2 regions of the Dorea chungnamensis genome follow, and region 2 is predicted to be linked to the other one. Evidence: predicted binding sites of a transcription regulator. Region 2 holds the regulator's gene; the other holds the start of a gene.
What was found. Region 2 encodes Rex, which represses fermentation and respiration genes when NADH is low (regulators of the CRP and FNR family bind a similar motif). Its sites were predicted from a motif close to ATTGTTAANTANTTAACAAT; they were not measured.
Positions count from the first base shown of each region.

Region 1 (16,433 bases), on a different contig from region 2:
GTTAGAGAATGGCCATCAGGTACTTGCACATATCAGTGGAAAGCTGAGAATGAACTTTATCAAAATCTTACCTGGCGATAAGGTAACATTGGAATTATCTCCATATGACCTCTCAAAGGGAAGAATTATCTGGAGAGATAAATAATATAAAATTATCTATTGACTTTGTTTGACAACAAGTGTTATACTATATAAGCACGTTTTTGGGTGCTTTAATATTGATGCGTATTTTTAAGCATTCAGGATGTGAGAGAACTATAGACATAGCAATGGATGAAAGGAGGATCCCCCGTGAAGGTTAGATCATCAGTAAAACCAATTTGCGAAAAATGTAAAGTTATTAAAAGAAAAGGAAGCATTCGCATTATCTGCGAAAATCCGAAGCATAAACAAAGACAGGGATAGGCACTGAACACTCAGTGAGAAGGCCGTTCGATGAGCAGAGCAAATCGAACATTCTTATGTTTATGAACAAATTAGGCGGCTGATAGTAGACACGCCAGGAGGTGTGTAGACTATTTGATATACAAGGAACACCTGTAGCCGGTGCTTTTCCTCGTATATTGCTTCTAATGCCGGCCCGTCATTACCGTTCATACGGTGGCCGGAAAGGGCATGGATACCGAACATGCCTGGGTAATGCTAAGGCAGAACCCCTATTAAAGTCGATGTAAAAAAATCAAAAAGAAAATGGAGGAAATTCACATGGCTCGTATAGCAGGTGTAGATTTACCAAGAGACAAACGTGTTGAGATCGGATTAACTTATATCTACGGAATCGGTAGACCGAGTGCAACCCGTATTTTAGCACAGGCAGGAGTTGATCCTGATATTCGCTGTAGAGATCTTACAGACGAAGATGTAAAGAAAATTAGTGCAGTAATTGATGAGACTCAGGTAGTAGAAGGTGATCTTCGTAGAGAGATCGCTCTGAACATCAAGAGATTGCAGGAGATCGGATGCTATAGAGGAATCCGTCACAGAAAAGGACTTCCGGTTCGTGGTCAGAAGACTAAGACAAATGCAAGAACAAGAAAAGGTCCTAAGAGAACAGTAGCAAATAAGAAGAAATAGGCTGAAAGCAACTTAGTGAGAGCAAGTTAAAAATGCAGCTCGAATTTAGTGCGAGGCCGTTCGCGAATCTTAGCGAATGCATAGCATGAGCTTAGCTGAGCGAACATACCAAAAAAAAGAAAGTGTAGGTTAGTTTTATTATGGCAAAGAAAGTTACAAAGAAAGTGACAAAGAAACGTGTCAAGAAAAACGTTGAACACGGACAGGCTCACATCCAGTCATCTTTTAATAACACAATCGTTACTTTAACAGATGCACAGGGAAATGCTCTTTCATGGGCAAGTGCAGGCGGTCTGGGATTTAGAGGTTCAAGGAAATCTACCCCTTATGCAGCTCAGATGGCAGCTGAGACAGCAGCTAAAGCAGCATTGGTACATGGTTTGAAATCAGTTGACGTAATGGTTAAAGGACCAGGTTCAGGTAGAGAAGCAGCAATCCGTGCCCTTCAGGCATGTGGAATCGATGTAACAAGCATTAAGGATGTTACTCCAGTACCACACAATGGTTGCCGTCCACCGAAACGCAGAAGAGTCTAATTATCAATTAATAGTTCACGTTGACGGATTGATTTATCCGAATTTAAATAGGAGGAAAACAAAAACATGGCAGTAAATAGAGTTCCGGTTCTTAAAAGATGCAGATCCCTTGGTATGGATCCGGTATATTTAGGAATTGATAAAAAGTCTAACAGACAGTTGAAAAGATCAAATAGAAAAATGAGCGAGTATGGTCTTCAGTTACGTGAAAAACAGAAAGCTAAATTTATCTATGGTGTATTAGAGAAACCTTTCAGAAACTACTTTGAGAAAGCTCAGCGTATGAGTGGTATGACAGGTGATAACCTGATGAAAATGCTGGAATCCAGATTAGATAACGTAGTATTCCGTCTGGGTCTTGCAAGAACAAGACGTGAAGCTAGACAGATCGTTGATCACAAGCATGTTCTTGTAAATGGAAAGCAGATCAACATTCCATCTTACCTGATCAAAGCAGGCGATGTAATTGAAATCAAAGAATCTAAGAAGAGCTCACCAAGATATAAAGAAATCGTTGAGGTTACAGGCGGACGTCTGGTTCCAGAATGGTTAGAAGCTGATCTTGAGAACCTGAAAGGAACAGTAAAAGAACTTCCAAGACGTGAAGAAATTGATGTTCCTGTAGATGAGATGTTAATCGTCGAATTATATTCTAAATAATAACCCGTAACACCACAGGAGGTGGACTTAGTGTTTGATTTTAATAAACCCAACATTGAAATAACTGAGATTTCAGAAGATAAAAAGTATGGAAGATTTGTTGTAGAACCGCTGGAAAGAGGTTATGGTACAACATTAGGAAACTCTCTTAGAAGAATTATGCTTTCATCTTTGCCAGGAGCTGCAATCAGCCAGGTAAAGATTGATGGTGTTCTTCATGAGTTCAGTTCTATTCCGGGTGTTAAGGAAGATGTTACTGAGATTATCATGAACTTGAAATCTTTGGCTATCAAGAATACATCTGAGACAGATGAACCGAAGACAGCTTATATTGAATTCGAAGGAGAAGGCGTTGTTACGGCAGCGGACATCCAGGTGGATCAGGATATCGAGATCATGAATCCAGAGACCGTTATTGCAACATTAAACGGCGGGGCAGACAGCAAATTATACATGGAACTCACCATTACAAAGGGCAGAGGGTATGTAAGTTCTGATAAAAATAAAAACGATGAATTACCAATCGCAGTAATTCCAATCGATTCTATTTACACCCCGGTGGAACGTGTGAACCTCACTGTTGAAAACACACGTGTTGGACAGATTACAGACTTTGATAAGTTGACATTAGATGTGTACACTAATGGTACACTGCTTCCGGATGAAGCAGTCAGCCTGGCTGCAAAAGTGTTAAGCGAACATCTGAAACTCTTTATCGACCTGTCTGAAGTGGCTCAGGCTGCTGAAGTAATGATTGAAAAAGAAGATGATGAAAAAGAAAAAGTTCTTGAAATGAGTATTGACGAATTAGAATTATCTGTTCGTTCTTACAACTGCCTGAAGAGAGCAGGAATTAATACTGTAGAAGAACTTACGAACAGAACACCGGAAGATATGATGAAAGTACGTAACCTTGGACGTAAGTCTTTGGAAGAAGTACTTGCAAAATTAGATGAATTAGGATTAAGCTTAAGCAGAGGCGAAGAGTAGAACACTTAACGAATGCAAGCTGTAAGCGAAGCATAAGTTTAGTGTGAACTCTGTCCTTCGGAACTTAATGAGCGCGAGTGTAAGCGAAGTGCGAATTTAGTAAGAAGGACTTCCATCAAAATGATTTTCACCAGTAAGCCCGAAGTGCGTGGTGAAGCATTTGGCTAGTAAGCCCGAAGAAGCATAACCAAGTGTTATTAATGGAGGATTTGAAAAATGGCAAAATATAGAAAACTCGGCAGAACATCAAGCCAGAGAAAAGCATTATTGAGAAACCAGGTAACAGCATTGCTTAACAACGGCAAGATCGTTACTACAGAAGCTAAGGCAAAAGAAATCCGCAAGATCGCTGAAGGCCTTATTGCAATGGCAGTAAAAGAAAAAGACAACTTCGAAGAAGTTACTGTAAAAGCTAAAGTTGCCCGCAAGGACAAAGATGGCAAGAGAGTAAAAGAGGTTGTAGACGGTAAGAAAGTTACTGTATATGACGAAGTTGAGAAGAAGATCAAGAAAGATATGCCAAGCAGACTTCACGCTCGTCGTGAGATGTTGAAAGTTCTTTACCCAGTAAAAGAAGTTCCAACAACACCAGCTGGAAGAAAGAAAAATACAAAAGAAGTTGATCTTGTTGCAAAACTCTTTGACGAAATCGCACCAAAATACGAGAATCGTAACGGTGGTTACACAAGAATCGTAAAGATTGGTCAGCGTAAAGGTGATGCAGCAATGGAAGTTCTGATTGAACTTGTATAATCTGTGTAAAATGATGACGCACTTCAGGAAACTGAAGTGCGTTTTTTCTCTGTCTATATCGTTAAATAATCTACTTATAGAAAAACTGAATACAAACTTCAAATATAGTGATATAATAAATAAACTGTGTGATGCACCAGAAAAAAGAAAGAAGGGATGTTGTTAATGAGTAGGTTAGAGATCGCTTCGCCTAAGAGAGCCAGAATTGTAATGGAAGGATTGTATAAAGACTTAGAGCGAAGAATTGAATCCAGCCCACCGGGATTATGCCCGGTAGACATGTCACGTGCATTTTTGGAATTATGCCATGCGCAGACATGTGGCAAATGTGTTCCGTGTCGAATTGGACTGGGGCAATTGAATCATTTCATCAAGGATGTACTTGATGGAAAAGCAACTATGGAGACATTGGATGTTATGGAGCAGACTGCCTTATCTATCATGGAGTCAGCCGATTGCGCCATCGGGTATGAAGCTGCAAATATGGTATATAAGGGACTGATCGGATACCGTGATGATTATGTGGAGCATATTAAAAATGGAAGATGTACCTGTACATATAATCAGCCGGTACCGTGTGTATCTTTGTGTCCGGCACATGTAGATATTCCGGGATATGTTGCTTTAGTTGGGGAAGGCAGATATGCAGATGCAATTCGTTTGATCAGGAAGGACAACCCGTTCCCGACAACATGTGGTTTTATCTGCGAGCATCCATGTGAGGCACGCTGCAGAAGAAATATGGTGGATGATTCCATCAATATTCGTGGTCTTAAGAGGGTGGCTGCTGATTTTGCTGGTGAGGTAGAGCCACCGAAATGTGCACCAAGTACAGGAAAGAGAATTGCTGTACTCGGCGGAGGTCCAGGAGGGTTAAGTGCAGCATACTATCTGCAGCTGATGGGTCATCAGGCTACGGTATATGAGATGCTTCCAAAACTTGGTGGAATGCTTCGTTATGGAATTCCGAATTACCGTCTGCCTAAGGAAAGATTAGACGAAGATATCAATGCTATTTTAAAGACTGGCGTAGAGGTAAAACATGGTCTTAAGATTGGACAGGATATCACAATTCAAGAACTGAGAGCACAATACGATGCTGTGCTGATTACGATTGGGGCAAGCACAGATAAAAAACTGGGACTGGAAGGGGAAGATGCAGATGGAGTATTATCTGCTGTTCAGTTCCTGAGAAATGTAGGCAAGAACGAGATTATGGATCTGACCGGCAAGGAAGTTGCTGTCATCGGGGGCGGCAATGTTTCTATGGATGCGGTTCGTACGGCAAAACGTCTCGGTGCTAAGAAAGTAAGTATTGTGTACAGAAGAAGAGTTGCAGATATGACAGCTCTTCCAGGAGAAATTGACGGCGCTGTTGCTGAAGGAATCGAACTTCAGACATTAAAAGCACCTGCGTCACTGGATATTGATGAAAATAATCATATCAAAGGTATTTATGTGACTCCGCAGATGGTAAGTGCAATCAAGGATGGACGAGCAAGTATCAAACCGACTGGCGAAGAGGATATTTATATTCCATGCGATGTATTGGTTGTTGCAATCGGTCAGAATATTGAGACACGCCATTTTGAGGAAGCTGGTATTCCGGTAGAACGTGGTAAGATTGTTACAAAGAGCACAGGAACCTTTGAAAATATGCCAGGAGTATTTGCAGGAGGAGACTGCGCAAGCGGCCCTGCTTCTGTAATAAAGGCAATTGCTGCAGCGAAGGTTGTAGCGGCTAATATTGATGAATATCTCGGCTATCACCATGAAATTTCCTGTGACGTAGAGATTCCAGAGGCACATCTGGATGACCGTACACCTTGTGGACGTGTGAATCTTACAGAACGAGAAGCTTGTGAAAGAGTCTGTGATTTTGAGGGTGTAGAGAACTGCATGACCGAAAAAGAAGCAAAACAGGAAGCAAGCAGATGTCTGCGGTGTGATCATTTTGGATATGGCATATTTAAGGGAGGCAGAGAGACATTATGGTAAATCTTGTAATTGATGGAAAACAAATATCCGTAAAAGAAAATACCACGATTATGGAGGCTGCCGCTCAAAATGGGATTCATATTCCTAAATTGTGTTATCTGAAAGGAATTAACGAGATCGCAGCCTGTCGTGTATGTGTAGTTGAATTAGAGGGAAAGGATAAACTGATTACCTCATGTAATAATGTTGCTGAGGAAGGTATGGTAATCCATACAAATAGTCCAAAAGTACGCAGGGACAGAAAAACCAATGTAGAGTTGATCTTATCTCAGCATAATTGTCAGTGTGTGGCATGTTCAAGAAGTGGCAACTGTAGCCTTCAGTCAGTTGCCAATGACTTGAATATTATCGATATTCCATACAAGATGGAGATCGAGAAACAGCCTTGGAATAAGAATTTTCCACTGATCCGTGATTCCTCCAAATGTATTAAGTGTATGCGGTGTATTCAGGTCTGTGATAAAGTACAGGGATTGAGTGTCTGGGATGTGGAAGGAACCGGATCCAGAACGACTGTAAATGTAGGTGGTCATAAGAACATTCAGGAAGCAGACTGTTCATTGTGCGGACAGTGTATTACACATTGTCCGGTAGGAGCATTGAGCGAGAGAAATGATACGGAAAAGGTCTGGGAAGCAATTGCAGATCCAGATAAAATTGTTGTAGCTCAGGTTGCACCGGCTGTACGTGCTGCATGGGGCGAACAGATTGGACTTGCTCCAGAAGATGCAACCATTGGAAAGATATTGGATGCCTTGAAGCGTATGGGTGTGGACTACGTGTTTGATACTGTATTTTCAGCCGATCTGACAATCATGGAAGAAGGACACGAATTTGTTCAGCGTTTTACAAGTGGTGAACTGAAAGATCGCCCGATGTTTACATCATGCTGTCCAGGATGGATTCGTTTTATTAAAACACAGTATCCACATTTGGTAAAATATTTATCCTCTGCAAAATCACCACAGCAGATGTTCGGCGCAGCAATGAAGACCTACTTTGCAGAAAAACTAGGTGTATCACCAGAGAAAATCTACACCGTGTCTGTAATGCCTTGTGTTGCGAAAAAAGGCGAGAGCGAGATGGAACTGTTCTATGGAGAATATGCAGGACATGACATTGATACAGTAATCACGACCAGAGAGCTGGTAAGAATGATTCGTTCTGCACACATCAGCCCTGATACATTGGTAGATATTGAAAGCGACCGCCCGATGCAGGCTGGTACAGGAGCTGGTGTCATCTTTGGAGCAACTGGCGGTGTAATGGAAGCAGCGCTTCGATCCGCATATTATATCATCAAAGGAGAAAATCCACCGGCAGATGCATTTACTGCAGTAAGAAGTCAAGGCTTCAACGAAAATGATGGTGTACAGGAAGCAGATTTCCAGATTAATGATATTACCGTCAGAACCGCTGTTGTAAGCGGTCTTGGCAATACCAGAGCACTGCTTGATAAGATAGAACGAGGAGAAGTACACTACGACTTCGTAGAAGTTATGGCATGTCCAGGAGGCTGCGTAGGCGGAGGCGGACAGCCAATCCACGATGGTGAAGAACTGGCCTTTGAACGCGGCAAGAACCTGTATTATCTGGATGATAATTATGACATTCGATTCTCACATGAGAATCCAGATATCCTTCAAATGTACGAAGAATATTTTGAAAAACCAATGTCACATAAAGCGCATATGCTGTTACATACAGAACATGATGCAAAAATAGTAAATTACGGCAAAGGATTTTAAAAAATAGTTAATAGGGGACGTAGTAAAATTAAAAAATACTACGTCCCCTGTTATTTTTTTGTCATTATCGTTAAAAAAATATCAAAAACATATTGACAAATAATTAACACACAGTTATACTATGACCATTGAAACGATAGTAACACAGTTACAGGGAGGATAATCAAAATGGCAAAGAAAAAAGAGGCAGTACCAGAGATTATTGATAATGTCGAAGCTCTTGAAGCAAAGATGAAGGCGATGAGAGAAGCACAGAAGATCTTCGCTACATTCACACAGGAGCAGGTAGATAAGATCTTCTTCGAGGCAGCAATGGCAGCAAACAAGATGCGAATTCCTCTTGCAAAACAGGCAGTTGAGGAAACTGGTCGTGGTATCGTGGAAGATAAGGTTATTAAGAATCATTACGCAGCAGAGTATATTTACAATGCTTATAAGAATACCAAGACTTGCGGAGTTATTGAAGAAGACCCAGCATATGGAATTAAGAAGATTGCGGAACCAATTGGCCTTGTAGCGGCAGTTATTCCTACAACTAACCCAACATCAACAGCAATTTTCAAAACATTGATCTGCTTGAAGACCAGAAATGCAATTATCATCAGTCCACATCCGGCAGCAAAAGCCTGTACGATCGCTGCAGCAAAGATTGTTCTGGATGCAGCTGTCAAAGCAGGAGCACCGGAAGGAATTATCGGATGGATTGACGTTCCGTCCCTGGAACTTACCAATACAGTTATGAGAGATGCAGATATTATCCTTGCAACAGGTGGACCTGGAATGGTGAAGGCTGCATACTCTTCAGGAAAACCGGCACTTGGCGTTGGACCTGGAAATACTCCTGTTATTATTGACGAGACAGCAGATATCAAGATGGCAGTAAATTCTATCATTCATTCTAAAACATTTGACAATGGTATGATCTGTGCATCCGAACAGTCTGTAACGGTGCTCGACAGTATCTATGATGAAGTAAAGAAAGAATTTGCATATCGTGGATGCTATTTCCTGAAAAAAGGCGAAGAGCTGGATAAAGTTCGTAAGACTATCATTATCAACGGTGCCTTAAATAATAAGATCCCAGGAAAATCTGCATATGAGATTGCAAAACTCGCAGGTGTAGATGTTCCGGAAGATACCAAGATCTTAATCGGTGAAGTGGAATCCGTTGATATCTCTGAAGAATTTGCGCATGAGAAATTATCTCCGGTACTTGGAATGTACCGAGCAAAAACATTTGATGAAGCCCTTGCAAAAGCTGAACAGTTGGTAGCAGATGGCGGATATGGACATACATCTTCTCTGTATATTCATCCTGCAGAGAAAGAGAAGATTGCAAAACATGCAGAAGCAATGAAGACTTGTCGTATCTTAATCAATACTCCATCTTCTCAGGGCGGTATCGGTGATCTTTATAACTTTAAACTTGCTCCATCTCTTACACTTGGATGTGGTTCTTGGGGAGGCAACTCTGTATCTGAGAACGTAGGTGTAAAACATCTGATTAACATTAAGACGGTCGCAGAGAGGAGAGAAAATATGCTGTGGTTTAGAACACCTGAGAAAGTATACTTTAAGAAAGGCTGTATGCCGGTGGCACTCGATGAACTCGGAACAGTGATGCACAAGAAAAAAGCATTTATCGTAACAGATACCTTCTTATATAAAAATGGTTATGTAAAACCAATTGAAGAGAAATTAGACCAGATGGGAATTCAGCATACATGCTTCTATGAAGTAGCACCAGATCCGACTCTGCAGTGTGCACAAAAAGGAACAGACCAGATGAGAGCATTTGAACCAGATACAATCATCGCACTTGGCGGTGGATCTGCAATGGATGCAGCGAAGATTATGTGGCTGATGTATGAGCATCCAGAAGCAAACTTTGAAGACATGGCTATGGACTTCATGGATATTCGCAAGAGAGTATTTACCTTCCCAAAAATGGGAGAGAAAGCCTACTTTGTTGCAATCCCGACATCTTCTGGTACAGGTTCTGAAGTGACACCATTTGCCATCATCACTGATGCAGAGACAGGCGTAAAATGGCCGATTGCAGATTACGAATTACTTCCAGATATGGCAATCGTCGACGTAGATAATGCAATGACAGCTCCAAAAGGACTGACAAGCGCATCCGGTATCGACGTTATGACACATGCAATCGAAGCATACGTATCCATTATGGCAACAGACTACACAGATGGACTTGCAATGAAAGCCGTTAAGATGGTATTCGATTATCTGCCATCTGCATATGCAAACGGAGCCAATGACCCAATCGCAAGAGAAAAGATGGCAAATGCATCCTGTATGGCTGGTATGGCATTCGCAAATGCTTTCCTTGGCCTGAACCACTCCATGGCCCACAAACTTGGAGCATTCCATCACTTGCCACACGGTGTCGCAAACGCAGTTCTCCTGACAGAAGTCATGAGATACAATGCAGCAGAAGTTCCGACCAAGATGGGAACATTCTCCCAGTACCAGTATCCACACGCACTTGCAAGATACGCAGAATTAGGACGCTTTGCCGGATGCCAAGGCAAGACAGACGAAGAAGTATTCGAAAACTTCCTCGCAAAACTGGAAGACCTCAAAGAAAAGATCGGAATCAAAAAATCCATCAAAGAATACGGAATCGATGAGAAATACTTCCTCGATACATTGGATGATATGGTTGAACAAGCCTTCAACGACCAGTGTACAGGAGCAAACCCGAGATATCCACTCATGAAAGAAATGAAAGAAATCTATCTGAAGTGTTACTACGGTTAATATTAGGGACGTAGACTTTTTAAAAAAGTCTACGTCCCTAATTGTGTTTTGTGGTGTACCTAAATGGAAAAAGGGGTGTACCCAAATGAATAAAGTTAATTATTTAACAATAAAAATATGCAATAAAAATAAGTTAAAAAAATATCAAATTACTCTTTCCAAATGAAATTTAAGGGTGTATAATGCAGTTAACAAATAAAAGATCGGAAGTATTATACAAGGAGGCACAGCTTATGAAACTTGAAGGAAGTAATTTGATCGTGAAACGTCCGTACAAAGAAGTCTACAAATGCGATAAAGAGATTGTCAAGGTATTCGAGACCACACATCCAAAATCTGCAGTGTTTAATGAGGCGTTGAATACAGTAAGAGTAGAGGAATCAGGATTGGATATTCCGCAATTAAAAGAGGTTACACAGATTGATGGCAAATGGGCTCTGGTTATAGAGTATAAAGAAGGAAAGACTTTGGAAGAGATGATGAAGGTGGACCATGATAATCTGGAAAAATATATGTCAGATTTTGTGGATCTGCAGCTGAAGGTTCAGAGTAAGAAAGCGCCGATGCTTAACAAATTAAAGGATAAACTGGCGAGACAGATTAATGGACTAAAAGAATTAGATGCAACACAGAGGTATGAATTGTTGACCCGTCTGGAGAGTATGCCGAAGCACACTAAGCTTTGCCACGGTGATTTTAATCCAAGTAATGTAATTGTAGGAAAGAATGGCAAGATGACGGTTGTTGACTGGGCGCATGCGACCCAGGGAAATGCCAGTGCGGATGCAGCTATGACTTACCTTCTTTTTGCACTGAAAGATCAGGATGCAGCTGACCTCTATATGAAGCTTTTCTGCAAGAAGAGTGACACTGCAAAGCAGTATGTACAGCAATGGCTTCCAATCGTAGCAGCATCACAGTTAGAAAAAGATAATGAGCTGGAAAAAGATTTCCTCATGAAATGGATTGACGTTATGGATTATCAATAGCCATGTTGAATAAAAGAGAATAAAGTAAAAGAGAATAAAGTAAAAGAGAGAGAATACGGAAAATAAATTCCATATCCTCTCTCTTATGTTATATGATGAGATACATATTATCTATCTGCGAAGTTAATAAGCAAGATAAAAATATCATATTAAAATATTAATAAAAGACATTTCCACCAATATTAATTCCCTGAACTCCAGAACCAGCATAATTGAAGTTATAGCAATGAATAACCGCAGAGTGCCGTGCACCGCCCAAAGCGGCCTGTGCAACAGAATATGCTGTGGAGGATGGTCCCTTTGCAAGGACACGCTCCAAAGAACCGTTCCAGGTAGGACTAAATTGTCCAGACTGATAAATGACACCGCGTAAGGTGCTTGGATAACTCGGGCTGGAGACACGGTTCATGATAACCGTTGCTACAGCTAACATACCATCATAGCTATTACCGGCCTCACATTGGAGTAAAGCGGCAAACAAAGCTACATCTGAGGTGGAAGCATCGATTGGATTTCCTCCGTTGGTAGTTGAACCTGAAGAACCATTGTTGTTCTGACCACCATTGCCAGGCGATGTGACAGAACCAGCAATCTGATTATTCTGTGCAGTTTTACTTGCTTCCTCAGCGGCACGTGCACGGTCCAGCTGTTCTTTATAATCATCCAATTGTCCGGAAGTAGAAGCAATCTTTGAGTTGAGCTCTTCTTCTTTTGCGGTCAGATCACTTTGCATTTGTGCAAGTTCTTCCTGCTTTGCAGTCAGATTCTCTTGTTTTTTTTCTACATTGACACGAACCTCTTTTAACTCGTCCAACATATGTCTGTCATACTCACTGATAGTTGAGACATATTCTGCCTTATTCAGAAAATCAGCCATATCTTCTGAAGAAAATAATATCTGCAATAAAGAAACATTGCCACCTTCATACATGAATTTGATTCTATCTTTCATGGAATCATACTGCAGTTCTTCATTTAATTGAGCTGCGGCCAAATCCAGCTTGGCTTTCTCGACCTCAGCTGATAAGTCCTCAATCTGAGCTGCGGCAGAGTCCAACTCAGCGCTTAGAGCAGATAATTGGCTGTTCAAATCATCTAACTGATCTTGTAATCCACCTGTCGTTATCTCCAATTCATCAGCAGAAGGCGCTGCGAATACCGGAATATTTGTAGAAGCAATTGTTACGGTGGAGATAGCAATTGCTATGAGTGACCGTAATATACGTTGCTTTTTTGGGTTTATCATATTCATATCCTTTCTATCTACGATAAGTGCACAACATATTATACAACAAATTGCTTTATAAAGCAAACTTTGTTAGAATAGAATATAGAATTTAAGATTGAGAGGAATGCATATGAAAAAATATGAAGAAGAGCATTATAAATATGACAATATAAAAAAACATATTTATCCTTGGATAAAAGAAGAACTTACGGATACACAGGCCTTGAATGGCAAGAGGATTTCTGAACAGGATACTCCTGTTGTGGCATTTATCGGTGATTTGAAGATTATATTTGTTATTAAAAGAAGCGATGAAGCATATGAAGTTCTAAAGGATAATATGCTTCCGCCGGAATGCGATATTGAGGAATTATATCACACAGCTTGTGAGAATTTGAACAGAGATGTAGAATTTGTCATTGCAAATACCTGGTATGGCGGATTTGCGGTTCTTGCAGACGGACACCATGAAGCAAGTGCTTTATGCTTTAAGCATATCTGGCAAGTTTGTGTAGACAAATTAAAAGACGATCTGATCATTATGGTGCCGGCAAAGGATACGATCCTATTTGCACCAGCCGGACAGAAACAGGTTGTAGAAAAGTTAATCGAACATGGAGAACAGGCGTATGAACAGGCTCAGAATAAGATTAGCAGATCGCTGATGTTATTTTCAAAAGATAGAAAGGAATTATCTGCATATGAGAAGTAAGATAAAATTAATAGCGCTTGATCTGGACGGAACGCTCCTGACTTCAGAGAAAAAGATTACGCCGTATACAGAAAAGGTATTGAAGGATGCGGCGGCACAGGGAATTATTGTGATGCCGGCGACCGGAAGACCAATCAGTGGAATCCCCAATGAATTATTTGATATTCTTGATTTTAAGTATGCGGTAACCGCCAACGGGGGAAGAATCATTGATGTGAGACAGAACAAGGCAATCTATGAGTGCCCCGTTCCATTAGAAACAGCAAGAATGCTTCTGGACATATTTGAACATTATGATACGTTAAGAGAGATTTATTACGATGGAAAGGGATATGCCGAGAAAGATGCATTGGAAGCTATTGATCGTTATCTTGAAGAGGCGCCGATGGCAGATTATCTGGTGAAGACCCGAATCGCAGTACCTGATATTCGTGCAAAGTTTGAGGAGGAGAACAGGGGAAGTGACAAGGTACAGGCAATATTTGCGAATATAGAAGATCGCAATGCAGCACTGGAAGAATTAAAAGCAATACCGGATATAGAGGTTACAGGTGCATTGACTAAGAATATAGAGGTTAATGCAGCAGGTGTCAGTAAAGGAAATGCTTTGATGCAGCTCGGAAATATTCTTGGAATTAATAGGAAAGAAATTATGGCATTTGGAGATGGATCGAATGATTTGAGCATGATACATAAGGCAGGTATTGGTGTTGCGATGCTTAATGGAACTGAAGAGGTAAGAGCAGCGGCAGATTATGTGACGACACTGTCGAATGACGAAGATGGAGTTGCACATTTTATAGAAGAGCATGTGCTGCAGTAAGAAAAGGAGAGAAAAATGTTAGATGTATTAAAAGTAATCATTCTGGGAATTGTTGAAGGTATTACGGAGTGGCTTCCTGTCAGCAGTACAGGGCATTTGATTCTGGTAGGGGATCTGCTTTCGCCAAGTATGAGCGATGAATTTATGGAAATGTTTAATGTTGTGATTCAATTGGGAGCGATTATGGCAGTCGTAGTTCTGTATTTTCATAAATTGAACCCATTCTCGCCAAAGAAAACCCAGAAGCAGAAGATGCTTACCTGGCAGATGTGGATTAAGGTATTGATTGCATCTGTTCCAGCTGCAGTGATAGGATTGTTGTTTAATGATATTTTAGATGAGATATTCTATAAACCATTGCCTGTAGCAGTTATGTTGATTGTCTATGGTATTCTCTTTATAATTGTAGAAAATCGGAATGCAGGAAGAAGAGCAACTGTAAGAAAAATCTCGGAGTTGACGGTTCCAATGCTTCTGTGGATTGGATTTTTTCAAATGTTAGCGTTAATTCCTGGAACTTCCAGGTCGGGTGCTACGATAATAGGAGCTTTGTTGATTGGTATTTCTAGAGAAGTGGCTGCGGAATTTACCTTCTTTCTTGCAATTCCGGTCATGTTTGGTGCAAGCTTCCTGAAGTTAGTAAAATTCGGGCTCCACTTTACAGGTTCAGAATTGGGACTTTTGCTCTTGGGATGTCTGGTGTCATTTGGATTGTCAATTGTTGCCATCAAGTTCCTGATGGGATATATCAAGAAGCATGATTTCAAGGTGTTTGGATATTACAGAATCGTGTTGGGAGCTTTGATCATTCTTGTGACGATTGTTCAGGCATTTCTTGCATAAAAATTTATCCATAGTCAAGTGGATTTTTCCTGTAAAATATGTGGAAAAATCCACTTGTTTTTTATGGAAAATATGATAAAATATGAACTAGCTTGTATTTTTATGCAGAATAATAAATAAAGCAAATTGGAGGAGATTAGGTATGAAACTGAAAAAAATAGTTAGTGTATTATTAGTAGCTGCATGTGTATTCTCATTGGCAGCATGTGGATCTAAGAAAGATTCTGGAGAATCTGAGGATGGTGGCAAGGCTGACAAATTGGTAATGGCTACCAACGCAGAATTCCCACCGTATGAATACCATGAGGGTGATGAAATTGTTGGAATTGATGCTGAGATTGCAGAAGCTATTGCAGAAGAACTTGGCATGGAACTAGAGATTGAAGATATGGCATTTGATTCTATCATTCCGGCTGTTACAGCAGGAAAAGCTGATATAGGTGTTGCTGGTATGACTGTTACGGAAGACCGTAAGGAAAGTGTAGACTTTTCAGAGCCATATGCAACAGCAACGCAGGTTGTTATTGTAAAAGAGGACAGCGATATTGCAGGACCAGATGATCTGGTAGGAAAGAAAGTCGGTGTACAGTTAGGAACAACAGGTGATATCTATGCAAGTGATATCGAAGATGCAACTGTTGAGCAGTATAACAAAGGTTTTGAAGCAGTTCAGGCATTGACACAGGGCAAGATCGATGCAGTTGTAATCGATGGTCAGCCTGCAAAAGAGTTCGTAAAAGAAGCAGAAGGCCTTAAGATCTTAGATGAAGCATTTACAGAAGAGGAATATGCAATTGCAATCGCAAAAGACAATACAGAGTTGAAAGACCAGATCAACGATGCTCTTGCAAAGTTAAAAGATTCTGGTAAGTTAGACGAAATCATTGGAAAATACATTAAAGCAGACGCTGAATAATCAGAGAGTAAGGATGTAGGGTATGTTACAGACATTTCAGGATAAATTTTATCTTAATTTTATAAAAGATGACCGTTGGAAATATATACTGGATGGATTGGGTGTTACACTCAGGGTAACGTTTTTTGCAGTTTTGATCGGTATTGTATTAGGTTTTCTGGTAGCAGTAGTCCGCTCCACTTGTGATAAGACAGGAAAACTTAAGATTTTGAACGCAATTTGTAAGCTTTATCTGACAGTAATCCGTGGAACACCAGTAGTTGTACAGCTGTTGATTATCTATTTTGTAATTTTCGGAAGTATGGATATCAGCAAGGTAATTGTTGCAGTAATGGCGTTCGGATTGAATTCGGGAGCGTACGTGGCAGAGATCTTCCGTTCG
Region 1 covers NZ_JBDOHT010000003.1:154,682-171,114, forward strand. The annotation lists gene infA (translation initiation factor IF-1) at 1-145, shown strand, start outside; gene rpmJ (50S ribosomal protein L36) at 292-405, shown strand; gene rpsM (30S ribosomal protein S13) at 706-1,074, shown strand; gene rpsK (30S ribosomal protein S11) at 1,215-1,610, shown strand; gene rpsD (30S ribosomal protein S4) at 1,677-2,270, shown strand; gene ABE613_RS04075 (DNA-directed RNA polymerase subunit alpha) at 2,301-3,260, shown strand; gene ABE613_RS04080 (bL17 family ribosomal protein) at 3,477-4,013, shown strand; gene ABE613_RS04085 (NAD(P)-binding protein) at 4,179-6,011, shown strand; gene ABE613_RS04090 ([FeFe] hydrogenase, group A) at 6,005-7,759, shown strand; gene adhE (bifunctional acetaldehyde-CoA/alcohol dehydrogenase) at 7,928-10,540, shown strand; gene ABE613_RS04100 (aminoglycoside phosphotransferase family protein) at 10,774-11,529, shown strand; gene ABE613_RS04105 (cell wall hydrolase) at 11,687-12,775, opposite strand; gene ABE613_RS04110 (DUF1444 domain-containing protein) at 12,888-13,469, shown strand; gene ABE613_RS04115 (Cof-type HAD-IIB family hydrolase) at 13,459-14,292, shown strand; gene ABE613_RS04120 (undecaprenyl-diphosphate phosphatase) at 14,308-15,135, shown strand; gene ABE613_RS04125 (basic amino acid ABC transporter substrate-binding protein) at 15,278-16,051, shown strand; gene ABE613_RS04130 (amino acid ABC transporter permease) at 16,074-16,433, shown strand, end outside.
Region 1: the regulator Rex is predicted to act here: its motif matches at 10,632-10,651, upstream of ABE613_RS04100 (aminoglycoside phosphotransferase family protein).

Region 2 (16,433 bases):
CATGTGCTACATGGCTGATCAATTCCATCGCAGGCTTCAAAGGAACATTTTCTTTAACAACTTCTTCAGACGGATACATTCCATAAGTTGCGATTCCGGCTCTTACCAGATCCATGTTCGTTTCTTCCAGATCAATGATCCCCGCACTATTGGAACAATGATAATAAGTAAATGTAACTGCCTCTTTTGTCAGAGCATCCTTCATCCAACAATACTCTTTCATCTGTTTTCTGGTAAATGACTTATCCGTCTCATCTGCTTTTGCAAAATGTGTAAACATTCCTTCCATAACGAGATTCGGCATCCTGCTAATGTTCGTAATATGCTCTACACTTTCTTGACAGGTTGGAAAACCTAGCCGTGACATTCCTGTGTCCAACTTGATATGAATATAGGCATTCTTTCCCATGCTGACTGCGAGATCTGATACTTCTCTTGCCATCTCCTCTGTATACACAGTCATACGGATTTCATGCTCAATCATTGATCTCCTCTGATCCTGGAAGATACATCCCAGTACGAGAATGGGTTTTGTGATACCTCTGTGGCGAAGGATAACTGCTTCCTCAAGCGTTGCGACTGCATAACCCCAGATGTATTCTTTCGTACTAAGAAGCCTTGCTATCTGAACAGCTCCATGCCCATATCCATCCGTTTTAATAACTGCCAGCATCTTAACACCATCTTGTATATTTGCCTTCATCATCTCAATATTATATTCTATTGCATCAAGATCAATCCTTACACAGACTCTCGTATAATTCTTCACTTTTTACCTCCTCCTGCTCTTTAAATGCATTGGATAGATACTCCGTCAAATCTCTTGCCAAAACACTATAACTTCCTTTATCGATACGGGCATAATCACCTGCTCTTCCATGTAGGTATGCTCCCAAAACAGCGGCTTTCCTACAACTGAGTCCTTGCGCCAAAAGCGCAGCTATTATTCCCGCCAGTACATCTCCAGAACCAGCTTTTGCCATTGCCGAATTACCCGACATATTTACATAGTTTCCTTCAGAAACTGATGCAACAATAGTTCTGGCATCTTTCAGTACACAAGTCCATTGACTTTTTTGAACAAATGAATCCAGTATATCCATCCTATGTTGTTTTAATTCCTCTACACTTATATGTAACAGCCGTGACATCTCTTTCATATGTGGTGTTATCACAAAATCTGTATGATGAATCTTTTGAAGATAAGCGTTATGCTCCGCAATCAGGTTCAAACCATCTGCATCAATCAGACAAGGTACTTTCACATGCTCAAGAGTTGCCTTCAATATTCTCCTGGAACGCTCACTGATTCCTATTCCAGATCCAATACAAACTGCATCTGCCCATGTTAAAAGATTTAACAACTCAGTCTTATCAAAAATGTCATAAGTTGTAATAATTGCTTCCGGAAGGAGCTGCTGTAAAATAATCCTATTTTCTTCCGGTGTATAGATCTGTACCAGTCCTGCTCCAGACATATATGCCGCTTTTGCATTCAGATAAGCCGCTCCAGACATACCTTTACTTCCTGCAATTACAAGTAACTTCCCATATGTCCCTTTATTCGAATTTTCTTTTCTGGCTGGCAGAAATTTACAATATTCCTTCTTCTCATAAGTATATGCCGTTTTTTCGGTAGCAATTATTTTTTCCGTATGGATTCCGATATCAGCTACAATCACTTTACCAGAATATTCCTTTCCGGGATAGATTGCAAGTCCCAGCTTTTCCATTTGAAAAGTCACCGTAATATCTGCACGGAAAGCAATTCCAAGGACACTTCCATGATTCGCAGATATTCCAGATGGCATATCTACAGCAAATTTTACAGCCTTTGCTTCATTCATCTTCTGAATAATCTGAAAATATTTTCCTATAATCTCACGGCTAAGTCCAACACCGAACATCGCATCTATTATGATACTATATTCATCTTCTTTGTACTCTTTGAATATCTCAACACCTGTTTCCCTTAATTTACTCATCTGCTGTTTTGTTTCATCCGTACGATGAGATTCATTTCCTACAAAACAAACTGTCACAGGATACCCTTTTTCCTTTAAAAGTCTCGCTATCGCAAATCCATCACCACCATTATTCCCTGAACCACATACGATACACGCTTTGGACAGATCAAGCTTTTCCGCCTCCATAGTCTCTACACATCTCTTTGCAGCACGCTCCATTAACTCCATAGACGGAATTCCCAGTTCCTGTATTGTATATTGATCCGCCTTTTTCATTTGATTTCCATTAAGCAGATATCGCATAATCTCACCTTCCAAGTTCATTTTATAATATAAAAGGACGTGTAAAAACCAGCCCGTCTGCGCATGCCAGTCATTACACGTCTTTGCTTATTATTTCTTATGTTCTTCGTTATATCGGCTAATATTGTATGATAACTGCATTAAGCTTTCAGACAAGTGTACATTTTCAACAATTATATGATCCGGCAGATTCAAATCTGTATGGGCAAAATTCCAAATTGCACGAACACCATTGTCTACCAGCATATTAGCCACTTCAATTGCCTTATCCTTTGGAATAGTCAAAACTGCAATCTCAACATCATTTTGTTGGACAAATGTCTTTAACTCATCCATCATACGAATCGGCACGCCTCTGATTGAAACACCCACCAATCTTGGGTTGACATCAAAAATTCCTTTTAATACAAATCCTCTCTTCTCAAAAGCTGCATAATTAGCAAGAGCCTGCCCTAAATTACCAGCTCCTATAATAATCATATTATGAGCCTCTTCCAAGCCAAGAATCTTACCAATCTCTGTATACAAATATTTAACGTTATAACCATAGCCCTGCTGACCGAACCCACCAAAATTGTTAAGATCCTGACGAATCTGAGATGCAGTCACTTTCATACGCTTACTCAAATCGTTAGACGAGATACGCTCCACTCCATTTTCAAGTAGCTCTCCTAAGTATCGATAGTATCGTGGCAATCTACGGATGACCGCCTGGGAAATCTCTCTCTCTTCCAATAGTCTCACCTTCCATTTCATTCTAAGAAATATTATATAGAATTGTGTGAACAAAGTCAAACTTTTAGTTGTATTTTGTCCTATTTTCGCTATAATGAAAACGAGTGAAAAAGGAGGATATGAAAATAATATGATATTAGCATGTCACGGAATCAGTAAATCTTTCGGCGAAAAAGTGATTATCGCTGACGGTTCTTTTCATATAGAAGATCACGAAAAAGCAGCTCTTGTTGGTCCCAATGGAGCGGGAAAATCAACGCTTTTTAAAATGATTGTAGGTGAGCTTCCTTCTGACCGCGGAGAAGTAATTTTAACCAAAGGCAAAACCTTGGGATATCTTGCACAGCATCAGGCTATGCAAAGTGGAAGCACTATCTATGAAGAAGTGAAACTTGCCAAATCTGATATCATCGAAATGGAAACACAGATCCGTTCCATCGAATTAGAATTAAAACATTTAGAAGGTGATGCATTGACATCACGCCTTGAAACATATAATCGTCTGACAGCTTCTTTTGAACGCCAGAATGGTTATGCATATGAAAGTGAGATTAACGGGGTATTAAAAGGTCTTGGTTTTACAGAAAATGATTTTTCTAAACCCGTAGATACCCTTTCTGGGGGTCAGAAAACCCGCGTCTCTCTTGGTAAATTATTGCTCACCAAGCCAGATATCTTGCTTTTGGACGAGCCTACTAACCACTTGGATCTAAACTCTATAGCTTGGTTAGAAACTTATCTTCTGAATTATCCAGGAGCCGTTCTGATCGTATCTCATGACCGTTACTTTTTGAACAAAGTAGTGACTAAGGTCTTAGAAATCGAATCTGGAAAATTGATGACCTATAATGGAAATTACAGTGATTATGCTGCCAAAAAGCAGCAGCTTCGTGATGCTCAGATAAAAGAATATTTAAATCAGCAGCAAGAAATAAAGCATCAGGAAGCCGTAATTGAAAAGCTTCGTTCTTTTAATCGTGAGAAATCTATCAAACGTGCAGAAAGCCGTGAAAAGATGTTGGAAAAGATCCGTCCTGTAGAGAAACCCTTGGAAGCAAATAATGAGATTCACTTAACATTAGAGCCTTCTTGTGTCAGCGGTAACGATGTTCTGTCTGTTGAACATCTAAGTAAATCATTTCCAAATCAAGTTCTGTTTCAAGATATAAGTTTTGACATTAAACGCGGGGAACATGTTGCAATCATCGGTGACAATGGAACGGGGAAAACAACACTTTTAAAAATCTTAAATCAGGTAATATCAGCAGATTCCGGTACATTTACATTGGGAACTAATGTAGCGATCGGATACTATGATCAGGAACACCATGTACTACATATGGAAAAAACCATTTTTGACGAAATTTCAGATGATTACCCGGATTTGACTAACACGAAGATCAGAAATATGCTGGCCGCTTTTTTATTTACTGGGGATGATGTGTTTAAACGGATCGGTGACCTAAGCGGTGGAGAACGTGGCAGAGTATCTTTAGCGAAGCTGATGCTTTCGAAAGCTAATTTTCTGATTCTTGACGAACCAACAAACCACTTGGATATTCCATCAAAAGAAATTCTGGAAAAAGCATTGAACAACTATACCGGAACTATCTTATATGTTTCACACGATCGTTATTTTATCAATCAGACAGCAACAAGGATCCTTGATCTGGTGAATCAGACTTTTGTAAATTATATAGGGAATTATGACTATTATCTTGAAAAAAAAGACGAGCTAACAACCATTTATGCTGGTGCCCCGTCTTCTGTTTATATTCCAGGAACTGCAAATTCTGCTATATCTTCTGGCAAAGACTCTGTTGCAGCAAATGTGTCAGATTCTAAGCTCGACTGGAAGGAACAAAAAGAAGCACAGGCTCGCGAGCGAAAACGAAAAAACGAACTGAAGAAAACCGAAGAACGCATCACTACTCTTGAAGAGCGGGATGCTAAGATTGACGAAATGATGTTGCAGGAAGATATTTTTACAAGTTCCATTAAATGTCAGGAATTAGCCAATGAAAAGGCAGCTATTGCGGAAGAACTTGAAGAGCTGTATATAAAATGGGAAGAGCTGGCTGAATAGCTACAGCTCTTCCTTTTTCAGTAATTTCCATGGACGTTCTTTTCCAAGCCATCCCATTTCTTTCCAATAATTATCATCCACCGGACTCATTCCTTTTTTATGAAAGCTTCTCATAATATAGAACAGAGCACGAGTCTTGATTCCTGGATTCACTCCATCTGGATCTTTGGAAATCTTTAATACAAGCTTACTCAAATCTCTGTCAATCCGCTCTTTCTTATCTGCACTGACACCATCCCAACCAAGCGATGCCACCGACATTCCGTAGGTATACACTCTAGCGGCACCCCAGAACTGGAGACTAATCTTCATATCCTTAAGCGTAGATCTCACGCCGCCTCCCGCGGCAGTTGCAATACACACTGCCTGTTTTCGAAACATAGAAGCTCCCGGTCTGTGAACCATAAAACGATATCCATAATGATCCAACATAGATTTCATCGCTCCCGTTACATGCATGACATGAACCGGTGAAGTCAGAATCAACAGGTCAGCTTTATCAATCAAGCCAGTCAACCGCTTCATGTACATTAGATAATCAAAACATTTTGTCTCATCTTCCATAATACATCTTCCACAGCCTCTGCAAAACTCAGGCATATCCTTCGGTAGAAATAGTTCAATTACCTGATCCTCCTTTGTAGCAATCTTATCAATCAACATTTTTCCCACATGATAAGTAGAACCCTTTCGCATAGTTCCATTAATCATCAATATATTCATCTTCTATACTTCCCCCATTCATATAATCTACATCTGATGTCTAACAATCGTATATTCATCGCCATAACTATAATATGGGCAATCGTAATATGTATTGGTCACAAATCGATACAATTCATCCTCATCTAATGCCATCTGACAAGTGAAACATTCATAGTCCTCATCATATTCATAATGAGCACATGATTCACAATTACTCTTCACGATACACAACTCCTTCCTGGGAACAAGTATAACATATTTTTCATTTGGGTACACCCTAAATGTAAAAAGGGGACGTAGTAAAAGTTAATTTTACTACGTCCCCTTTTTACTATTAATTACTACAATTTCTCAGCAATTGCTTTTATAAACTCTTCACTATTCAACACAGTTGGATTCTCTAAAGTTGTAATTAAAGCAAGATCTTTGGTCATTTTTCCTTCTTCAATTGTGTCGATCGTTGCTTTTTCAAGCTTATCTGCAAAATCCATCAATTCCTGATTGCTGTCTAATTCACCACGTTTTCTCAACGCTCCGGTCCATGCAAATATAGTGGCAACTGAATTGGTTGATGTTTCTTCTCCTTTTAAGTGTTTATAATAATGACGCTGTACTGTTCCATGTGCAGCTTCATATTCATAATAACCTTCTGGAGATACCAGTACAGAGGTCATCATAGCCAATGAACCGAATGCGGAAGAAACCATATCACTCATTACATCTCCGTCATAGTTCTTACATGCCCAGATATATCCGCCTTCTGATTTCATAACGCGGGCAACTGCATCATCAATCAACGTATAGAAATATACGATACCAGCTTTTTCAAATTTTTCTGCATATTCTGCATCATAGATTTCCTGGAAAATATCTTTGAATGTATGATCATATTTTTTAGAAATCGTATCTTTCGTCGCAAACCACAGATCCTGCTTGGTATCCAGAGCATAATTGAAGCAGCTTCTTGCAAAACTTTCAATGGATCCGCACAGATTGTGCATTCCCTGTGCAACACCTGGTCCTGCATAATTATGTACCAGTTCTCTCGTTTCTGTTCCATCTTCGGCAGTATAAACCAGTTCTACTTTTCCAGGTCCCGGAATCTTCATCTCCGTATTCTTATAAACGTCACCATAAGCATGTCTCGCTATTGTAATTGGTTTCTTCCAATTCTTCACACAAGGTTCTATTCCCTTTACCACAATTGGAGCGCGAAATACTGTTCCGTCAAGAATAGCACGGATTGTTCCATTCGGACTCTTCCACATTTCTTTTAGATTATATTCTGTCATACGTGCGGCATTTGGTGTGATTGTTGCACATTTCACTGCTACTTTATATTTTTTAGTAGCATTTGCAGAATCGATGGTTACCTGGTCATTGGTCTCATTTCTGTGTTCCAGTCCAAGATCATAATACTCCGTGTTCAGTTCAATAAATGGTTCCAGAAGATTCTCTTTGATCATCTTCCACAAGATTCTTGTCATCTCATCTCCATCCATCTCTACAATTGGTGTTGTCATCTTAATCTTTGCCATCTTGCTTCTCTCCTTTTTGATTTACTTCTCCATATGGAGGTTCTCCATAACATTCATGATATGCTGATTCGCAAGCATTTCAGCCTGATCAGCGTCTTTATTCTTAATTGCCTCAAGAATACCTTTATGTTCCTCGATTGATTTCTGTGCTCTGTCCTTGGCACCTACCGACAAAGTACGTGCCATCTTCACATATTTGTGAAAATCAGATAATACATGTTCTAGTATACGACTGTTGGATGCCTCATACAAGACTTTATGAAATTTACCATCCAATTCAGATACCTGTGCCGCTTTTCCTTCACTCTTTTTTTGCAAATGAAACTCTGACAATAGAATAATCTCCTCTAATTCTTCTATCTGTTCATCGGAAATATTATCTGTCGCCCATCTTGCACATAAGCCTTCCAAAAGAGATCTTATTTTATAAATATCATGTACATCTTTTTGAGTAATACCTTTTACATAAGCTCCCTTATTAGGAATGATCGTCACCAGCCCCTCTAGCTCCAACTGTCTAAGCGCCTCCCTAACTGGCGTTCTGCTGACTCCCATTTCTTCTCCAATGGAAATCTCTCTTAATTCATCATCATCTTTATATACTCCAGAGAGAATATCTTCACGGAGTTTTTGAAATACCTTTCCTCTAAGAGAATGGTCTTGATATTCTTCCATGTTCTGCTCCTTCTTCGATTCTATTTCTCCTGGACAAGGCTGACTCCAAGCTGTTTACATGCATCATCAATAACAACAAGCAATTCATTATCTGTCAGTACCGTAACACGGCCTTCCTCATACTCTTTATCTACCCATGCCTTCACCATTATTACTAATTCTGAATTTTTATCTACTTGTTTTTCTTCAGGCAGATGAAAGTACGTATTGATCCAATGCGCAATCCCAGCAAGACCAGATGTATTGGATACTGCAACCAACGGTGGTCGTTTGAGGAATTTATCTGTATCAAATATATTATAAATCTCTTCATTTTTTAATAGTCCATCTGCATGAATACCCGCTCTGGTAACATTAAAATTCTTTCCTACAAATGGTGTCCTTGACGGAAGCTGATATCCTATCTCTTTCTCGTAATACTCTGCAAGATCTGTAATTACCGTTGTATCCATACCATCCAATGTTCCTCTTAACTGTGCATATTCAAATACCATAGCTTCCAAAGGTGTATTGCCAGTACGTTCTCCAATGCCAAAAAGTGAACAGTTTACACCGCTTGCACCATATAACCATGCAGTTGTAGAGTTACTGACTGCTTTATAAAAATCATTGTGACCATGGAACTCAATTAATTCGCTTGGCACACCCGCATGAACACGAAGTCCATAGATAATTCCAGGAATAGATCTTGGAATCACAGCTCCTGGATAGTTTACTCCATATCCCATCGTATCACAGACACGAATCTTCACTGGAATCTTATATTCATCCATTAATTTCATAAGTTCCAGACAAAATGGAATAACGAAACCATAGATATCAGAACGCGTAATATCTTCCAGATGGCATCTCGGGCTCACTCCAGTTTCCAGACATTCACGGATCACTGATAAGTAATGATTCATACACTCTCTTCTTGTCATCTTTAATTTATAAAAGATATGATAATCAGAACAGCTTACTAGAATTCCAGTTTCTTTCATTCCAATCTCTTTTACCAGTTCAAAATCCTTTTTACTTGCGCGGATCCAACTAGTCACTTCCGGAAACTTATATCCTTTTTCCATACACCTATATACTGCATCCCGATCCTTCTTGCTATACAAAAAGAATTCACTCTGGCGAATCTTTCCCTTCGGTCCACCTAGTTTATGAAAATAGTCATAGAGTGTCACAATCTGTTCTGTGCTATATGGCGCGCGAGACTGCTGACCATCACGAAATGTAGTGTCTGTAATCCAGATTTCATCCGGCATACTATGGGGTACAATACGATCGTTAAATGCAATCTTCGGAATCTCATCATAATGAAATAGATTCCGGAATACATTCGGTGTATCAACATCGACCAGAGGATACATATGCTCCTCCAATTGAAGCAAATTCGAATGCTTGTCCAAATAAACTTTTCTATTTTCCATAATACACACTCCTTAAAATGACATTACCAAAACAAAACATTATTTTATATCTTAATGTGTATAATTGTATACAATTATACATTTTGTGTCAAGGGGAATTTTTCTCTCTTTATACAAAAAGAGACAGAAAATTCTAACAAATTTTCTGTCTCTTTAATGTTGTGAATTCTCATCTCATTTTAGTATAGCTTTGCTCCAATCTCTCTTGGACGGAATCCTTCATCTTCAAGTGCCATCAGTATATCATGTTTATGTTCTGTTCCGAACGCCTCCATAGTGATACGAAGTTCTACTGCCGCATTTCGGTTGGTACTTACGAACTGATTATGTTCCAACTTGATAACATTTCCCTGTGCATTGGCGATGGTTGCCGCAACTCGTACCAATTCACCTGGTTTATCCGGAAGAAGTACGGATACAGAGAAGATTCTGTCTCGTTGTATCAAACCATGCTGTACAATAGAAGACATGGTGATTACATCCATATTTCCACCACTTAAGATTGCAACTGCCTTTTTACCTTTCAAATCAAGCTGACGCAGAGCTGCAACTGTCAGCAGACCCGAATTCTCTACTATCATCTTATGGTTCTCTACCATATCCAAAAATACGGCAATCAATTCATCATCAGCAACCGTCAGGACACTGTCGATATTCTCTTTTGCATACGGAAAAATCTTTTCTCCAACACGCTTTACAGCGGTACCGTCTGCAATTGTATTAGCACTATCTAGGGTAACAGGCTCTCCTGCTTCCAGAGCCGCTTTCATGCTTGCTGCGGCAGCAGGTTCTACACCAATTACCTTAATCTTAGGATTCAGCATTTTCGCAAGCGTTGATACACCTGTCACCAGACCGCCGCCGCCAACCGGCACCAGAATATAATCAACTGTAGGTAATTCCTGAACAATCTCCATCGCAATCGTACCCTGACCTGTTGCGATTGCCAGATCGTCAAATGGATGTACAAACGTATAGCCATTTTCTTCTGCAAGTTTCAATGCATATTCGCAAGCATCATCATAGACATCCCCATGTAAGATCACTTCTGCTCCATAGCTTTTCGTTCGATTTACTTTGATAAGCGGAGTGACCGTTGGCATTACAATCGTTGCTTTGCAGCCAAACTTCTGAGCAGCGTACGCAACTCCCTGAGCATGATTTCCTGCAGACGCAGTAATCAATCCTTTTTCACGCGCTTCTTCTGTCATCGTGCTAATCTTATAATATGCCCCCCTTACTTTATATGCACCTGTATACTGCATATTTTCCGGTTTCAAATAAATCTTTCCGCCAGTCTGCTGACTAAGGTATTCACTATATACCAATTTTGTCGGATTTGTAACCTTTTTTACAAGTTCACTGGCTTCTTCAAATTTTTCTAATGTAAGCATTGAATATTTCTCCTCTCTTATTCTGCTGTAAATAAAGCGTTTACAAAAGTATCTGCGTCAAATTTCTGAAGATCATCTATAGTCTCCCCTACGCCAATATATTTGACTGGAATCCCAAGTTCAGCCTGTATTGCCACAGCAATCCCCCCTTTGGCAGTTCCGTCCATTTTTGTCAAAATGATTCCTGTGATGTCTGCTACTTCATTAAATTCTTTTGCCTGCTGCAATGCATTCTGACCTGTTGTAGCATCTAGAACGACCAATGTTTCCCGAAATGCTTCTGGATACTCACGATCAATAATTCGATTCATTTTCTTTAATTCTTCCATCAAGTTCTTCTTATTGTGGAGTCTTCCGGCAGTGTCACATAACAGCACATCCGCATGTCTGGCCTTAGCAGCCGCAACCGCATCATATACAACCGACGCAGGATCAGAACCTTCCTGTCCACCGATCAGATCTGCCTGTGCCCGGTTTGCCCATTCTTTTAACTGCTCCCCCGCTGCAGCTCGAAACGTATCCGCAGCAGCCAATATAACTTTCTTATTTTGTGCCCGGAGTTTACCGGCTAATTTTCCAATTGTTGTAGTCTTTCCGACACCATTGACTCCGATTACCATAACAACCGACGTCTTTTTCTCGAACTCATAAGCAGTTTCACCTACATCCATCTGTTCTTTGATACTGTCAATCAATATCTGTCTGCATTGTGAAGGTTCTTTGATATGCTGCTCTTTTACTTTGGTTTTCAAATCATCCAGAATATCATAAGTAGCCTGAACACCAAGATCTCCCATGATTAGAACTTCTTCCAGCTCTTCATAGAACTCATCATCTATATGAGAAAATCCATTAAAAATACTGTCCATCCCAGATACAATATTATCCCTCGTCTTACTGAGACCTGAGACCAGACGTTTAAAAAAACCTATATTTTCCTTATTCTCTTCTGTCATATCGTCCTCCTATTGCTCCAACTCATCTTCTAACAAACTTACAGATACAAGTGTAGATACACCTTTTTCCTGCATAGTAATACCATACAGTCTGTCGGCAGCAGTCATTGTTCCCCTTCGGTGTGTAATTACAATGAACTGTGTATGTTTCGTTAATTTATGCAAATATTGCGCAAACCTCACAACATTGTTATCATCCAATGCCGCCTCAATCTCATCCAGCAGACAGAACGGGGATGGTTTTAAATTTTGAATAGCAAATAATAGCGCAATAGCCGTCAAAGCTTTCTCGCCGCCGGATAATTGCATCATATTCTGCAATTTCTTTCCTGGCGGCTGAGCAATGATTCGAATACCCGCTTCCAGAATATCTTCATCTTCCATCAGCTCCAATGTACCTTTTCCACCGCCAAACAACTCTTTAAATACTGTATCAAATTCCTTGGCTATCAAGGCAAACTGCTCCTGAAACTGTTTACGCATCGCAGTATCAAGTTCTTCAATGATCTGTTCCAGCGTTGCTTCTGCCTCCACCAGATCATCATACTGTCCTTTTAAGAATTCATATCGTTCGGATACACTCTTATATTCTTCTATCGCGTTAACATTCACATTTCCAAGTGCACGGATCTCACTTTTTAATTCCTGTATCCTCTTTTTCATCTTTGCAAGATCCGTCAGATTTTTGTCTCTTAACTCTCTTGCATGGTTAAACGTAATCTCATATTCTTCCCACATATAATTCATCTGTTTGTCAGAGGATGCCTCATAATTCTCTCTCTGACTCTCCAGACGGAATATTTCTTTATCAAGACTTGACATATGCTTGGACAGATCTTCACGTTTTTGCAGGAATACTTTGTGTTTTTGGTTTAATTCTTCACGTTCTTTTTTGAATTTTTCTATTTCATTCTGAATCTCTTTAAATAAATCTTTTGAATTCTCTATAGTCTGTCGCAGTTCTGTGATCTGCTCCTCTTTTTCTTCGATTTCCTTTGAAGTACCACCTTTACTCTTCTCCAATTCTTTTAATTCATTCTGAAATTTACCGATTTCTTCTTGAATACGATTTACATTCTCTATCACGAATGTAAATTTTTGTTCCAGACTGGCATATGCAAGATGTATCTCTTCTGTTCTTTTTAACTTCAAAGTCTCTTCTTCATGTTCTTTATCAAGAACTTTCTGTTCTTTTTCAATTCGTTCTGTCAGATCCTTTTCAAGCGTTTCTGATGTATCTAACTCAACATTGATGGATTCCTGATTATCAATAATGTCTGTAATCTGTTCATCCAGCCTTTCTGACTCTATTCTAGTCTGCTCAGAAATCTCATTTGCATTTTTCATTCTAGATGCTGCCTGATCGGCATTCATTTTTGCCGTGTTCTGAATGACGTATGCTTTCTGGAGTTTGTTACTGATCTCATCCAGTTTCTCATAATAACCAGCACGCTCTTTTCGCAAGGCTTCGGAAGACGCTTCCATCTCATCCATCTCTTGCTTCAGTTTTTTAACTGTTTTTTCAAACTCCTCTATTTCACGTCGTCTGCTCAACAGATTGCTGGAATTTTTAAAAGCTCCACCAGTCATGGAACCTCCAGGATTAATCAATTCTCCCTCTAACGTTACAATGCGTATAGATTGTTTGTACTTTTTTGCAATTGCAATTCCATGATCAATATGGTCAACAACAAGCGTCCTTCCAAGCAAATAATCTGCTAATGATTTATACTGGCTTTCCACCTTTACAAGTGTATTCGCAGTACCGATAACGCCTTGTTCATGTAAGGCTTCCGGCTTCCCGATTCCTGAATAGGCATGAATTGTAGTCAACGGAAGAAATGTTGCACGTCCAAACTTGTTCTTTTTCAAGAACTGAATCATCCGTTTGGCTGTTTCTTCATCTGTAGTTACAATATTCTGAATATTACCTCCAAGTGCTGTCTCAATGGCAATCTCATAATTTTTATCCACTTTGATCAGATCAGCAACAACGCCTAACAATCCTTTTTCTCTGTCCCTATTGTCCATTACTTTTCGAATACTATTACCATACCCATCATAACGCTCAGTAATATTTTTTAAAGATTCTAATCTGGATTGCTCTCTGTGAAATGCTGTCTGTCCGATACGAAATTGCTCCGTCTGCTTTGCCAGTCGTTTCTGAAGTTCTTCAATTTTCGTCTCATACTGACTGCTCTCTTCAGACAGTTCAATAATCTTAGAAGATACTTCTTTTAATTCATTCTGATAACCTTTTAGTTTTTTGCTCTGTTCCCGGATCTCCGTTTCAGATTCCTGAATCTGGCGATCCATTCCAGCCTTTCTGACATGAATCTGCTCAAGCATGGTATCGTATTTTTGAATCTTTGCCTTAGTAGATGCCCTGCTATTCAACAATTCCATGATATCATTTTTATTTTTATCTACAGAAGCAGTGATTTCTGCAATCTTGGATTGAACATCAATCAGCTCTTTTTTGGCCTGTTCTTCAAGATGCATCTGTTCATCCATCTGTTTCTGGATCGCTTCCTGTTCTGACTTTAATTCTTGAAGTTGACCCTCACGGACATTTATTTCTGAATCGATAGTTCTTGCACGCTGATCGTAATGTGCATCATTCATATGCATACTGCGAATCTGCTCTTTGAACAATTCTATCTGATTCTCAAGCTGCTGTTTCAACATATTAGTCTCATTGAGCTGACTTTTCGCTTTTTCAATCGATGCATCAATGCCATCAACTTGTTCTTCCACAGATTCATATTCTGTTTTCATGGCATCATATTGACTGCTTGCTTCTCCAAGTTCTTCTCTGGTCACGTCAAGCTTTTCATCAATTCCCTGAATCTGTTCCTGTAGTCTCTCAGTCTCAAGTAAGAACATGTTAATATCATACGTTTTCAACTGTTCTTTCTTTTTTAAGTATTCTTTTGCCGTCTCTGCCTGTCTCTCCAGAGGTCCGACCTGCTTCTCAAGCTCTGCTAAAATATCATTTACCCGCAAAAGATTCTGCCGTTCTTCTTCCAACTTTTTGACGGACATGTTTTTTCGGCGTTTGAATTTTACAATTCCAGCTGCTTCATCGAATAATTCTCTTCGTTCCTCTGGCTTACCGCTTAGGATTTTGTCAATCTGTCCCTGACCAATAATAGAATAACCTTCTTTTCCAATTCCGGTATCGTAGAATAACTCATTGACATCTTTTAAACGACAGGCGCTCCCATTGATTAAATATTCACTTTCTCCAGAACGATATAGTTTTCTGGCGACTGTTACTTCTTCATAATCAATCGGGAGCTGATGATCTGAATTATCCAGTGTAATTGCCACAGAAGCATAACTTAGAGGCTTCCGATTCTCCGTACCGGAGAAAATAACATCTTGCATACTTCCACCACGCAATTGTTTTACACGCTGTTCTCCAAGCACCCATCGCACGGCGTCCGCAACATTACTCTTGCCGCTTCCGTTCGGTCCTACAATGCCTGTAATCCCGTTATGGAAGTCAAATTTAATCTTGTGTGCAAATGATTTAAACCCTTGCACTTCTATGCTTTTTAAATACATTCTACACCTACTTTATATTCATCTTGTGCAGCTTCAAAATACTCTGGTAAGCTGCGTCTTGCTCTGCCGCTTTTTTTGTACGGCCCGTACCAAGGCCATAGACCTTTTCTCCAATAGAGACGGCCACATGAAACGATTTATCGTGATCAGGACCTTCTTCTCCAATCAGTCTATAGGAAATGACCTCTTTAAAATTGGCCTGTACAATTTCCTGCAGGATAGTCTTGCTATCATAAAAGAGCTTTTTATTCTCAAGATCTTTCAAGATAAATCGCTGAATAAACTCTTTTGCATTAGCAAAACCACCATCAATATAGATTGCTCCAATCAGTGCTTCCATTGCATCTGAGGTGATAGATTCTCTTTTACGTCCTCCAGTAGCTTCCTCTCCTTTGCCAAGCAGAAGGTAATCACCCAACTTCAAATCTCTGGCACAAAAAGCCAGAGCCGGCTCGCATACCATACTGGCTCTTGTCTTTGTAAGTTCACCTTCCGGCATCTTCCCATGTTCATAAAACAAAAATTCACTAGACACCAATTCCAATACAGCATCTCCTAAAAACTCCAGACGCTCATTACATTCATATTTTGGCAGATGCATTTCATTTGCATAAGAACTATGAATCATCGCTTTTTTTAATAAATGAAAATCTTTAAATTTATATCCGATTTTATTTTCTAATATTCTTAAATCCAGTCCCATAATATGCCTCACATAAGAAAAAGCCCTACTGGGCTTTTTCTTTTCTATATTCCCTAGTTATTTGTTGCATTTTTGATCTGTTCTACAGCATCTCCTACTGTAACGATCTTCTCAGCATCATCATTATCAATTTCAATATCAAATGTCTCTTCTATCCCCATAATAATCTGAAAAATATCAAGAGAATCTGCTCCCAAGTCATCTACAAATGTAGTATCCATCGTAATCTCGTCTGCATTAATATTCAATACATCAGCAATAATTTCCTTAATTTTTTCGAATTCCATTTTGTTTCTCCTTTTCTCCTACTTATTGTTCTCTCTATTCAGCGGATATCACATCCGTTTGAATACACTCTTTGATTTTTTCATTAATTTTCT
Region 2 covers NZ_JBDOHT010000004.1:25,995-42,427, forward strand. The annotation lists gene alr (alanine racemase) at 1-769, opposite strand, end outside; gene ABE613_RS04685 (NAD(P)H-hydrate dehydratase) at 735-2,270, opposite strand; gene ABE613_RS04690 (redox-sensing transcriptional repressor Rex) at 2,361-3,005, opposite strand; gene ABE613_RS04695 (ABC-F family ATP-binding cassette domain-containing protein) at 3,136-5,091, shown strand; gene ABE613_RS04700 (flavodoxin family protein) at 5,092-5,814, opposite strand; gene ABE613_RS04705 (DUF6472 family protein) at 5,842-6,018, opposite strand; gene ABE613_RS04710 (NADP-dependent isocitrate dehydrogenase) at 6,138-7,334, opposite strand; gene ABE613_RS04715 (GntR family transcriptional regulator) at 7,356-8,009, opposite strand; gene ABE613_RS04720 (hydroxymethylglutaryl-CoA lyase-like TIM-barrel protein) at 8,030-9,430, opposite strand; gene ilvA (threonine ammonia-lyase) at 9,610-10,824, opposite strand; gene ftsY (signal recognition particle-docking protein FtsY) at 10,842-11,780, opposite strand; gene smc (chromosome segregation protein SMC) at 11,790-15,350, opposite strand; gene rnc (ribonuclease III) at 15,358-16,053, opposite strand; gene acpP (acyl carrier protein) at 16,107-16,340, opposite strand; gene plsX (phosphate acyltransferase PlsX) at 16,375-16,433, opposite strand, start outside.